2 linked regions of the Thermus aquaticus genome follow. The protein of the gene in region 2 interacts with the protein of the main gene of each other region in a pairwise test. Links are inferred from orthologs where the notes say so. Each region holds a gene or a part of one and is shown on either strand. Other genes may lie near its edges.

The links. Proteins that work in one complex are often made in the same cells at the same time.
Region 1: the proteins of BVI061214_RS07890 (region 2) and def interact in binary tests that used the Escherichia coli proteins (3 or more experiments, as listed by UniProt). The link is inferred for Thermus aquaticus from one-to-one orthologs.

What each region holds. Positions count from the first base shown.
Region 1 is NZ_LHCI01000106.1:454,461-459,658, forward strand. The notes cover bases 86-3,021. They hold def (peptide deformylase), read right to left. Parts: upstream 1,872-3,021; coding sequence 1,299-1,871; downstream 86-1,298. Other genes in these bases: BVI061214_RS03395 (hypothetical protein), read left to right, coding at 86-235; fmt (methionyl-tRNA formyltransferase), read right to left, coding at 388-1,302; BVI061214_RS13720 (CdaR family protein), read right to left, coding at 1,877-2,689; cdaA (diadenylate cyclase CdaA), read right to left, coding at 2,682-3,021. Outside these bases: more of BVI061214_RS03395, read left to right, coding at 1-85; more of cdaA, read right to left, coding at 3,022-3,395; BVI061214_RS03420 (phosphopentomutase), read right to left, coding at 3,399-4,544; BVI061214_RS03425 (hypothetical protein), read right to left, coding at 4,545-4,802; zapE (AFG1/ZapE family ATPase), read right to left, coding at 4,812-5,198. UniProt on the Escherichia coli protein: Removes the formyl group from the N-terminal Met of newly synthesized proteins. Requires at least a dipeptide for an efficient rate of reaction. N-terminal L-methionine is a prerequisite for activity but the enzyme has broad specificity at other positions.
Region 2 is NZ_LHCI01000106.1:1,266,580-1,273,808, forward strand. Bases 4,153-7,017 are described here. They hold BVI061214_RS07890 (aspartate-semialdehyde dehydrogenase), read left to right. Parts: upstream 4,153-5,019; coding sequence 5,020-6,015; downstream 6,016-7,017. Other genes in these bases: BVI061214_RS07880 (glycine--tRNA ligase), read left to right, coding at 4,153-4,605; BVI061214_RS07885 (hypothetical protein), read left to right, coding at 4,775-5,023; BVI061214_RS07895 (TlyA family RNA methyltransferase), read right to left, coding at 6,002-6,709; BVI061214_RS07900 (DUF3234 domain-containing protein), read left to right, coding at 6,727-7,017. Also shown: DNA repair protein RadA, read right to left, coding at 1-756; BVI061214_RS07875 (ATP-dependent Clp protease ATP-binding subunit), read right to left, coding at 763-2,967; more of BVI061214_RS07880, read left to right, coding at 3,085-4,152; more of BVI061214_RS07900, read left to right, coding at 7,018-7,038; BVI061214_RS07905 (hypothetical protein), read left to right, coding at 7,031-7,229.

The DNA of each region.
Region 1 (5,198 bases), 820 kb from region 2 along the record:
CTGGCTGGCTGCTTTGGCCAACTTCTCCATCGGCCAGGGCCTCCTCCCGTACCTGACCTGGGGTTTCACGGTGTTCCTGGTGGTGGCCCTGGCGGGGGCGGGCCTACGGGGTATCGCCGCCCAGTTCGGCCTCCTGAAGGAGCGGGGGGCGGAGGTGACGGCCAGCGGGATAGAGAGCAAGCCCGCCACCACCCTCACCAGCGAGACCATCGTGGAGTGGGACGAGGAGTTCTAAAGTACCCCACCGCGGCTTTCGCCGCGGTGGGGCCCCAAAAGAAAGGGCGCAGGGGAGTCTAGGGGAAGGTTTTGTATAGCAACGGGCAACCACTTAGCGCCAGAAGAGGGGCCCCGGCAAAACCCCCTGCGGCCTTGACTGCGCCGCGGGGGCTACTCTAGGCGGGTCCCCGGCAAAACCCCGTAGCCCCGGGCCCAGTCGGCGGCGGGCATGGGACGCCGGCCCTCGGGCTGGACCTCTAAAAGCCGGATGAGCCCTTCGCCCGTCCCCACCAGGACCCCCTCCCGGTCCACCGCCTGGACCACGCCGGGCTCTCCTTGACCCGGTTCAGGGCGCATCTTTAGAACTTTGACCCGCCTGCCCTCGTGGAAGAAGTAACTCCCGGGCCAAGGCTGGACCCCCCGGTGGCGGTTATAGATGGCCTCGGCGCTTTCCCCAAAGCGAATCCTCCCCTCCTCCTTGGTGAGGAGGGGGGCGTAGCTGGCCTCGCCCTCCTGGGGCGTGGGCGTGAGGTGGGGAAGGTCCTGCAAAACCTTTAGGAGAAGCTCTATGCCCTTATCCCTTAGGCGCTCGGCGAGGGCCACCGCGTCCTCCTCCGGCAGGATCTCCGTGCGCCAGAGGGCGTAGAGGGGGCCGGTGTCCAGCCCCTCCTCGGTCTTCATGATGGCCACCCCGGTCTCCTTCTCCCCCCGGATGAGGGCCCAGGGCACGGGGGCTGGGCCCCGGTACTTGGGCAAAAGGGAGGGGTGGAGGTTGAGGAAGCCGTAGGGGGGAACCTCGAGGACCTCCTTGGGCAGGATCTTGCCGTAGGCGGCGGTGACGGCCACCTCTGGACTTGCGGCCCGGAAAGTCTCCAGGAACTCCTCGTTCCCCTTGAGGCGCTCGGGCTTGAGGAGGGGGAGGCCGTGCTCCAGGGCGTACTGGGCCACGGGGCTCGGGGCGGGCTTCAGGCCCCTACCTTTGGGCTTATCGGGCTGGGTCACCACCAAGACCACCTGGTGGTGGCGGTTTAACGCGTCCAGGACAGGCACCGCCCAGGAGGGGGTGCCGAAGAAGGCCACCCTCATTGGGAAAGCTCCTTCAAGAAGGCCCGGGCCTCCTTTTGGAAGCGGGCGAGCTCGGCCCGGTGCTCCTCCAAGAAGGCCTCCCGCTTGGGCTTGGGCAGGCGCTCAAAGAAGAGTACGCCCTCCAGGTGGTCTATCTCGTGCTGGAACACCCGGGCCATGTATCCCTCCAGCTCCAGCGTCCTCTTGCGCCCCTCCTCGTCCTGGAACTCCACCCGGATGCGCTCGGCCCGGGGCACCTCCTCGGAGTAGAGGCCGGGCAGGGAGAGGCACCCCTCGAGCCCCTCCACCAGCCCCTCCCGGTGGGTGATGACCGGGTTGACCACCACGTAGACCTGGCGCACCAGGTCCCTCAGGGGCCTCTCCTCCTCATCGGGCTCGTCGGCGTACTCCACGGCCACGAAGAGCCTCTGGGAAAGGCCGATCTGCGGGGCGGCAAGCCCCACCCCCCGGGCCTCCCACATGGTCTCCAGCATGTCCTCGGCGAGCTTCTTGAGGCCGGAAAAGTCCTGGACGGGGCGGGCCTTCTTCCGCAGAACCGGGTCCCCGTAGAGGCGGATGGGGTAGATCATCCCGCCTATTTTAGCGCAAACCGGGCCCTTCCCAAAACCTGGCCCAGGGGCCTCACCCCCGGAGGCAGGGTGAGGAGAAAGGGGCCCGCCACCTCCCCGGGCCGGAAGCCCTCCTGGGGCCTGGCCTCCACCTCTTCAAGGCCCTCCAGAACCTCCCTGGGCCCCACCACCTCCACCTCCTTGGGGGCGTAGTCCAGCACCTCGAGGCCCTCCGGGGCCTTTAGGACCAGGGGGAGCACCTTGCGGAACAGGGGCTCCTCCCGGGCCACCACCCGCGCCTTGGGCGGGGAGAGGGTCACCGCGGGCAGGGGGCCTTCCGGCCCGAAGGCGGTGAGGGCCACCTCCTCCCCCTGGTCCAGGCCAACGGCCGCCACCGCCGCCTCCACCTGGCTCCTGGGGCCTCTGGCCTCCACGAAGGCGGGCTCGGTGCGCACCCACACCCCCTGGGCCAGGACCTCCACCGGCAAGGGACGGCTCAAAAGGGCCTCCCCCCGCCCCTCCACTCTGGCCGGGCGCACCTCCAGGACCTCCACCCCCCGGGGGGCGGCCACGCGCACCTCCCGGCTGAAGGCCCCCTCGGCCCCGGAGAGGTCCAGGTAGGCGGAGACGGGGGGCGTGCCCTCCACCAGGGGGGCGGGGCCCCGGAGGCGCAGGAGGACCTCCCTGGGCACCCCCTCCGCCACCCGGTCCCCTTCCAGGCCCACCACCTGGAGGGGAGCGCTCAGGGCCCTTTCCACCACGGGGGCCCGCTCCTTGAGGGAGTACCAGACGGCCAGGGCGGCCAGGAAGGAGAGGAGGAGGGCGGGCCAGTCACGCATGCAGCGCCTCCTTGAGCCGGGCCCGCAGGGCCTCGAGGCTGAGGGGCGGGGAGAGCCTCCCCCCCTCGGCCAGCCGGACGCTCCCCGTCTCCTCGCTCACCACCAGGACCAGGGCGTCGGAGACCTCGGAGAGGCCCAAGGCGGCTCGGTGCCGGGTGCCGAGGCCCACCTGGGCCTCGGAGAGGGGAAAGAGACACCCCGCCGCAAGAAGCCTCCCCTCCCGCAGGATGGCCCCTCCGTCGTGGAGGGGCGTCCCGGGGTAAAAGAGGGTCACCAGCAGGCGGGCGGAAAGCCTGGCCTCTAGGACCTCCCCCGTGGCAGCGTACTCCCCCAAAGGGGTGCGCCTTTCCAGGGCGATCAGGGCCCCGTACCGCCTTTCGGCGAGGCGGGCCACCCCCAGAAGGAGCTCCTCCAGGGCCAAGGAGGTGGCCCTGGGCCCCTGGGGACGGCCCAGGCGCTCCAGAAGCCCCCTGAGCTCCGGCTGGAAGACCACGATCAGGGCGAAGGCCCCCAGCGTGGCGGCGTTGCCCAGGATCCAGGAAAGGGTGGCAAGCCCCAGGAGGTTGGCCAGGAACCAGACCAGAAGGTAGACGAGAAGCCCCCGGACCAGGTTCAAGGCCCGGGTGCCCACGATGAGGCGCCAGAGGGAGTAAAAGAGGGCGGTGACGAGAAGGATGTCCAAAAGGTCACGCCAGGTGAAGGCCATGGCCTACACCAAGCTCTTCCCCGGCCCCTCCCAGGCGAGCCCGAAAAGCCTGGCCCAGGTGGCCCCCAGGTCGGCGAAGCTCTCCCGGGTGCCCAGGTCCCCCCTGACCCCCGGGCCCACCCAGAGGAGCATCCCGTACTCCCGGGTGTGGTCCGTGCCCAAGAAGGTGGGGTCGTTGCCGTGGTCGGAGACCAGAAAGAGGTGGTCCTCCGGGCCCAGGGCGGAAAGGAGCCGGGGGAGGAAGCGGTCCACCTCCTCTAGGGCCCTGGCGTACCCCTCGGGGTTTCGGCGGTGGCCGTACTTGGCGTCAAAATCCACCAGGTTGGTGAAGACGAGGCCGGAAAAGCCCTCTTCCATGAGGGCCAGGGTCTTCTCCAGGCCGCCCTTGTTGTCCTTGGTCTTGACCGCCCGGGTGAAGCCGCGCCCGGCGTAAATGTCGGGGATCTTGCCCACGCCCACCACCTCGAGGCCCCCTTCCTTCAAGACGTCCAGAACGTTTCTGGGAGGCTCCAGGGCGAAGTCCCGCCGGAGGTGCTCCAGGCGGTAAAAGGCCCCGGGCTCCCCGGCGAAGGGCCGGGCGATGACCCGGGCCACCTGGTGCTCGCCCCTTAGCGTCTCCCGGGCCACCTGGCACCAGTGGTAAAGCTCCTCCAGGGGGACTCTCTCCACGTGGGCGGCCACCTGGAAGACCGAGTCCGCCGAGGTGTAGACGATGGGGTAGCCCGTCTTCAGGTGGGCCTCCCCGTAGTCCCGGATGGCCTCGGTGCCGGAGTAGGGGCGGTTGAGAAGCCACCCCCCCACCCCGATCCGCTCCGCCCAGGCCCGAAGGAGCTCCTCGGGAAAGCCCTCGGGGTAGGTGCGGAAGGGCTTTTCCAGGTAGATGCCCACGAACTCCCAGTGCCCGGTGGTGGTGTCCTTGCCCGGGTTCACCTCCCGCATGCGGCCAAAGGCCCCTTTGGGCTCCTTGGGCCTGGGCAGGGTGTGGACCCCGGCCACCCACCCCAGGCCCAGGTCGGCCAGGTGGGGCAGGGCCACGCCCGTCTTGAGGACGGTGTGGTCCAGGGTGTCTGCCCCCTCGTCGCCGAAAAGGGGGGCGTCCGGCAGGTAGCCCAGGCCCACCGAGTCCAGGACGATGGCCACCACCTTCATCTAAGAGCGAAGCCCCCCTTCGTCCTCCTCTTCCTCTTGGGCCAGGGCCATGATCTCCTCCGGGGACATCTCCGAGAGGGCCCGGACCGCCTGGAACTCCTCCACCAAGCCCTGGATCTCCTCCATGGCCTCCTCCAGGGAAAGCTCCCCGTCCCCGTACTCCTCCAGAACCTCCTCTATGGCCTCCAGGATCCCCACCGCCGCGCTGGCCTGCGAGAGGGCCTGGGCCAGCTCCGAAAGCTTGTCCGCCAGGTCCATGCTCCCATGCTACCCCAAAAGCTCCGCCAGGCGGGAAAGGGCCCGCCCGTACTTTTTGGCGAAGGCCCCGTGGCGGTAGGTCTCGGGGAAGAGGGCCTCGAGGGGGGCCCCCGAGGCCTTGAGCTCCAGGCCCAGGTTGTAAACCTGGTCCACGAAGTGGACGAAGCGGAGGGCGTCGTTCTGGTCGGGGATGGGCTCCAGGCCCCGCAGGTAGACCACCTCCACGCCAACGAAGAGGTAGCGGTAGCGGATGGGGTGGAGGGCGCGGAGGTGGGCCAGGAGCTCGGGGAAGGCGTCCAGGGTCTTGGGCCTGGGGTCTTCGTGGAAGCGTCTAAGAAGCTCCTCCTCCCCCCAGGGCCGGGGGAGGCCCTTGGCTTCGCGGTGGCGGTAGTCCTC
Region 2 (7,229 bases):
CTCCTCCATACGGAAGACCCCGAGCTCCCCCACCGGGCCGAAGCGGTTCTTGGCGCTCCTTAGGACCCGGTAGACCCCGGCGGTCTCCAGGTAAAGGGTGGCGTCCACGGCGTGCTCCACGCTCTTGGGGCCCGCCACCACCCCCTCCTTGGTCACGTGGCCCACCAGGACCACCGCCGTCCCGCTCTCCTTGGCGAAGCGCACCAGGGCCGAGGTGGCCTCCCGCACCGCCACCAGGCTTCCCGGGCTCCCGTTGGCCTCAATGGTCTGGATGGAGTCCACAAAGAGGGCCTCGGGGGGCTCCCGCTCCAGGAGGGCCAGAAGGGGCTCCAGGCGGGTCTCCCGCACCAGCAGAAGCTCCTCCCCCCCAAGCCGCCTCGCCCGGAGCTTGATCTGGGCGGGGGACTCCTCCCCCGCCACGTAGTAGACCCGCCTGGGCATGCGCCGGGCCATCTCCAGAAGCAGGGTGCTCTTGCCCACCCCCGGCTCCCCGCCCAGAAGAACCACCTCCCCGGGCACAAACCCCCCGCCCAGGACCCGGTCCACTTCGGAGAGCCCCGAGGAGAAGCGCCTCTCCTCCGCCTCGTCTACCTGGGAAAGGGGCAGGAGTTCGGGGATCCTCGGGCTGGGGCTCGCCCTGGGCGGCTCCTGGACCGATTCCTTGAAGCTTCCCCAGGCCCCACACCCAGGGCAGCGCCCCAGAGGCTTGGGGGTGCGGTAGCCGCACTCCACGCAGACGTAGCTGGCCTTGGCCATGAAGCCCTAGACCAGGAACTCCTCCACCTCGTGGAAGGCCAGGCCCCCGTCCTCCACGGTCACGTAAAGGCGGCCCGTGGGCTTCTTCAGGAGGGCCAGGGAGAGGGGGTCTTCTATGCGCTCCCGGATGACCCCACGGATGGCCCGGGCGCTCCCCGTCTTGGGGGCCTGGTCCACCACGAAGCGGGCCACCTCGGGGGCGAAGGTGACCTCTACGTCCCGGGCCTTGAGCTCCTTCTGGATCTCCTCCAGCATGAGCTCGGCCACCCGCACCAGCTCCTCCTCGGTGAGGGGACGGAAGCGGATGACCTCGTCCAGGCGGTCCAGGAACTCGGGGGTGAAGAGGGCCTTCAAGGGGGACTCGGTGTCCACCTCCCTGGAGGTGAAACCGATGGCCGGGCCCACGTTGTAGCCGGTGTTGGAGGTCATGATGAGGATGACCCGGCGGAAGTCCACGGTCCGCCCCATGCCGTCGGTCAGGCGGCCCTCGTCCAGGACCTGGAGGAAGGTGTTGTAGATGTCGGGGTGGGCCTTCTCAATCTCGTCCAGGAGGACCACGCTGAAGGGCTGGCGGCGGACGGCCTCGGTGAGGCGGCCCCCCTGCTCGTAGCCCACGTAGCCGGGAGGGGCCCCGATCAGCTTGGAGATGGAGTGGGGCTCCTGGAACTCGGACATGTCAAAGCGGATGAGGGCCCGCTCCGAGCCGAAGAGGACCTCGGCCAAGGCCTTGGCCAGCTGGGTCTTGCCCACGCCGCTTTGGCCCACGAAGAGGAAGCTGGCCGCCACCCTGGTCCTCCCCCCAAGGCCCACCCGGGCCCGGCGAAGGGCGTTGGCCAGGGCCTTGATGGCCTCCTCCTGGCCCACCACCCGCTTTCTGAGCTCCTCCTCCAGGTGCATGAGCTTCTCGTCGTCCTTGTCGTCCACGTAGACCCCGCCCCAGGAGTCCACCACGGCCTCAATGTCCTCCCGGGTGACCACCGGGGTGCCGTCCTCCTCCTCGGCCACGGGGAGGCCCAGGGAGGCGTTGAGGCGGACCCGGCTGGCGGCCTCGTCAATGAGGTCAATGGCTTTGTCGGGGAAGTTGCGCCCCGGGAGGGAACGGATGCCGATCTTGACGGAAAGCTCCAGGATCTCGTCGGGGATGATGACCCCGTGGTGGGCCTCGTAGCGGGGCCGGAGGCCTTTTAGGATCTCCAGGGTCTCCTCTGGGGAGGGCTCCAGGACGATGACGGGCTGGAAGCGCCGTTCCAGGGCGGCGTCTTTCTCTATGTAGCGGTGGTACTCCCCGGTGGTGGTGGCCCCGATGACCTGGATCTCGCCCCGGGCCAGGGCGGGCTTGAGGATGTTGGCGGCGTCCAGGGTGCCCTCGGCCCCCCCGGCGCCGATCAGGGTGTGGAGCTCGTCAATGAAGGCGATGACCTTGGCGTTTTTGAGCTCCTCAATGATCTGGCGCAGGCGCTCCTCAAACTCGCCCCGGTACTTGGTGCCCGCCACCACCCCGGCCAGGTCAATGGCCACCACCCGGGCCCCCTTGAGGATGGGGGGGACCCGGCCCTCCACGATGGCCTGGGCCAGCCCTTCCACGATGGCGGTCTTGCCCACCCCGGGGTCCCCGATGAGCACCGGGTTGTTCTTGGTGCGGCGGGCCAGGATCTGGATCACCCGGTTGATCTCCTCCTGGCGGCCGATCACCGGGTCCAGCTTCCCTTCCCGGGCCTCCTTGGTGAGGTCGCGGCCGTACTCGTCCAGGAAAGGCGTGTTCACGGGCTTTTCCCGCTCGCGGTTATCCGCCATGGCCAGGATGCGCCAGCGGATGGCGTCCACGTCCTTGGCGAAGTGGGAGAGGATGCGGTAGGCGATCCCGTCCCCTTCGCGGATGATGCCCAGGAGGATGTGCTCGGTGCCGATCACCTGGGCCCCCATGTTGCGGGCCTCGGCGCTGGCCAACTCCATGACCCGCCTCGCCCTGGGCGTGATGGCGGGGGGTTCCCCGGTGCGGCTCCCCTCGCCGCGGCCCACCAGCTCCTCCACCATGCGGCGCATGGCCTCGAGGCTCGCCCCGTACTCCTGGAGGATGCGGGCCGCCGTGCCCCCCTCGCGCATCAGGCCCAGGAGGAGGTGCTCCGGGCCGATCATGGAGTGGCCTAAGCGGCTCCCCTCCTCCCTCGCGTAGTGGAAGACCAGCCTGGCGCGATCGTCGTACCTGTTCATGCTCCCCTCTACCCACATTCTAGCGTAAGGCCGGCCTGGGGAAGCGTTTGCACCTTCGCTCACCTTGGCCTTAAGATGCCAGCTATCGGGCCCTTGGGCCCTTTGGGAGGAGATGGCATGCCGGCCAGCACCCTGGACGAACTGGTGGCCCTTTGCAAAAGGCGGGGCTTCATCTTTCAAAGCGCGGAGATTTACGGCGGCCTGCAGGGCGTCTACGACTACGGGCCTTTGGGGGTGGAGCTCAAGAACAACCTGAAGCAGGCCTGGTGGCGCAGAAACGTCTACGAGCGGGACGACATGGAGGGGCTGGACGCCAGCGTCCTCACCCACCGCCTGGTCCTCCACTACTCCGGGCACGAGGCCACCTTCGCCGACCCCATGGTGGACAACCGCATCACCAAGAAGCGCTACCGCCTGGATCACCTCCTCAAAGAGCAGCCCGAGGAGGTCTTAAGACGCCTCTTTCGGGCCATGGAGGTGGAGGAGGGGAACCTCCACGCCCTGGTCCAGGCCATGATGACCTTCCCCGAGCGGGCCGGGGGGGCCATGACGGCGGCCATGGTGGTGGACCCGGCCACCGGGGAGCCAGGGGACTGGACCCCGCCCCGGTACTTCAACATGATGTTCAAGACCTACGTGGGGCCGGTGGAGGACGAGGCGGGCCTGGCCTACCTGCGTCCCGAGACCGCCCAGGGGATCTTCATCAACTTCAAAAACGTCCTGGACACCACCAGCCGCAAGCTCCCCTTCGGCATCGCCCAGATCGGCAAGGCCTTCCGCAACGAGATCACCCCCAGGAACTTCATCTTCCGGGTGCGGGAGTTTGAGCAGATGGAGATTGAGTACTTCGTGCGCCCGGGGGAGGACGAGCGCTGGCACCGCTACTGGGTGGAGGAACGCCTCAAGTGGTGGCAGGAGATGGGCTTGAGCCGGGAGAACCTGGTGGCCTACCAGCAACCCCCCGAGGAGCTGGCCCACTACGCCAAGGCCACCGTGGACCTCCTCTACCGCTTCCCCCACGGCCTGGAGGAGCTGGAGGGCATCGCCAACCGCACCGACTTTGACCTGGGGAGCCACACCAAGGACCAGGAGGAGCTTGGCATCACCGCCAGGGTCCTCAAGAACGAGCACGCCACCCAGCGCCTGGCCTACCGGGATCCCGAGACGGGCAGGTGGTTCGTGCCCTACGTCATTGAGCCCTCCGCCGGGGTGGACCGGGGGGTCTTGGCCCTCCTCGCCGAGGCCTTCACCCGGGAGGAGCTTCCCAGTGGGGAAGAGCGCATCGTCCTGAAGCTCAAGCCCCAGCTCGCCCCCATCAAGGTGGCGGTGATCCCCCTGGTGAAGAACCGCCCCGAGATCACCGAGTACGCCAAAAGGCTTAAGGCCAGGCTGCAGGCCCTGGGCCTCGGGCGGGTGCTCTACGAGGACACGGGCAACATTGGCAAGGCCTACCGCCGCCATGACGAGGTGGGCACCCCCTTTGCCGTCACCGTGGACTACGACACCCTGGGCCAGGGCAAGGACGGCACCAGCAAGCTCAAGGACACGGTCACGGTGCGGGACCGGGACACCATGGAGCAGATCCGCCTCCACGTGGACGAGCTGGAGGGGTTTTTGAAGGAGAAGCTTCGGTGGTAGACTAGGGGTAGCTTTGCGGGAGCGCCTTGGGCAAAAACAAGCACCTTCGCAAGCGCTTGGCGGGTCTAGAGCACCAGATTCTCCGGCATCATCAGAAGATCCAGGCGGAGCTGGAGAAGGCCAGTCCGGACTGGGGGCTGATCGGGAAGTGGGAAAAGGAGATTCGGGCATGGGAAGGGGAGCGAAGGCGGATCCTGCGCAGGTTGAGGGGCTGGTAGGCCTGCCCGAGCCCATCTGGCAGGAGCTCTTTGAGGAGGTGGACCACCTTAAGATGGTGTACCAAAAGCTGAAGGAGGCCTCTCCGGAGGAGCGAAGCGCCTTAGAGGAGGAGGCCCTTCGCAGCCTCACCCACCTTTGGGCCCACACCCGGGTCATGTGGGAGGAGCTTGCGCTTTCGGACGTGGAGGAGGAGGCATGAGGGTGGCGGTGGTGGGGGCCACGGGGGCCGTGGGGCGGGAGATCCTCAAGGTCCTCGAGGCCCGGGACTTCCCCCTCTCCGAGCTCCGGCTCTACGCCTCCCCCCGCTCCGCTGGGGCGCGCCTCCCCTTCCGTGGGGAGGAGATCCCCGTGGAGCCCCTTCCCGAGGGGCCTCTGCCCGTGGACCTGGTCCTGGCCAGCGCCGGGGGGGCCCTCTCCAAAGCCCTGGCCCCCGTCTGGGTCCAGGGCGGGGCCCTGGTCATAGACAACTCCAGCGCCTTCCGCTACGAGCCCTGGGTGCCTTTGGTGGTCCCCGAGGTCAATCGGGAAAAGATCTTCACCCACCAGGGCATCATCGCCAACCCCAACTGCACCACGGCCATCCTGGCCATGGCCCTCTGGCCCCTCCACCGGGCCTTCCGGGCCAGGCGGGTGGTCGTGGCCACCTACCAGGCGGCCTCGGGGGCGGGGGCCAAGGGCATGGAGGAGCTCCTCAGCGAAACCCACCGCTTCCTGCACGGGGAGACCCCCAGGGCCGAGGTCTTCGCCCACCCCCTGCCCTTCAACGTCATCCCCCACATTGACGCCTTCCAGGAAAACGGCTACACCCGCGAGGAGATGAAGGTGGTGTGGGAGACCCACAAGATCTTTGGCGATGACTCCATAAAGATCAGCGCCACGGCGGTCCGGGTCCCCACCCTTCGCGCCCACGCCGAGGCGGCCAGCGTGGAGTTCGCTGAGCCCGTCACCCCCGAGGCCGCCCGGGAGGTTCTGAGGGGCGCCCCGGGCGTGGAGCTGGTGGACGAGCCCGAGAAGCGGCGCTACCCCATGCCCCTCACCGCGAGCGGCAAGTGGGACGTGGAGGTGGGCCGGATCCGGAAGAGCCTGGCCTTTGAGAACGGCCTGGACTTCTTCGTGGTGGGGGACCAGCTCCTGAAGGGGGCCGCCCTCAACGCCGTCCAGATCGCCGAGGAGTGGCTCAAGGGGCCCTGAGCCAGAGCCAGTACTCCAGGTTCCCCTCCTTGCCCGGGAGGGGGCTTTCCTTCTCCCCCAAGACCCTGAAGCCCAGGGCCTCCGCCCGTTCCCTGACCCGCCTCAGGGCCTCCCGCCTTAAAGCCTCCTCCCGCACCACCCCTTGGTGGGCCCCGGGCCAGAGCTCGTACTGGGGCTTGACCAGGACCAGGGCCTCGCCCCCCTCCCTCAGAAGCTCCAGCGCCTTGGGGAGGACCTGGGTGGCGGAGATGAAGGCCAGGTCCATGAGGATAAGGTCCACGGGCTCCGGGAGGCTCACGGCGCGGGCGTCCACGCCCTCGAGGACCACCACCCTGGGGTCCTGGCGGAGGCTTGGGTGGAGCTGGCCCCTGCCCACGTCCACGGCGTAGACCCGGCTGGCCCCCCTTTCCAGAAGGACCTGGGTGAAGCCCCCGGTGCTGGCCCCCAGGTCGGCGGCCACCTTCCCCGCTACGGCTATGGGGAAGGCCTCGAGGGCCCCGAGGAGCTTGTAGGCCCCCCGGCCCACGTAGCGCTCCTCCTCTAGAAGCTCCACGGCGGCGCCTTCGGGCACGGGGTGGGCGGGCTTGGTGACCACCCTTCCCCCCACCCGCACCTTCCCCTCGGCGATGAGGCGCTTGGCCTTTTCCCGACTCTCCACCAGGCCCTTTTCCACCAGGTACCGGTCCAGGCGCACGAGGGTATTATGGACCGGTGGAGCCGGAGCTTTCCGGTACCTGGTACGTCCTGGAGGGGGAGCCCGGGGAGCACCTGGTGGTGGAGGCCCTGGGGCGGAGGCTTTCCGGGGTGTGGACCACGAGGGCCGGGGCCGAGCGCTTCCTGGCCTTCCACCCGGAGCTTGGGATGCGGGTGAGTCCCTTGGAGAGCCGGGCCCTCAAGGAGGCCTTCCTCAGGGCCCTGGGTATGCTGAAGGTGGAGGCGGTTCTGGTGGACTACCAGCCTGGGGCACACCAGGCCCGCCTGGCGCAGGTGGAAGACCTTTTGCGGGAGGTGCGGCGTGCGTAGGTTCTTGGTTCTGGCCCTTGTGCTGCTCGGTGTGGCCCTGGCCCAGCGGGCCGAGGTGAGCTTGGGTAGCCCCTTTGGCCTCCAGGGGGGCCTTCGCTTTCCCCTAGTGCCCCTTCTCTTAGACGGGCGGGTCTACAGTGGGGTGGGCCTCGAGGTCCTGGGGGGAGGGGTGGACCTCCTCTTCAAGGTCC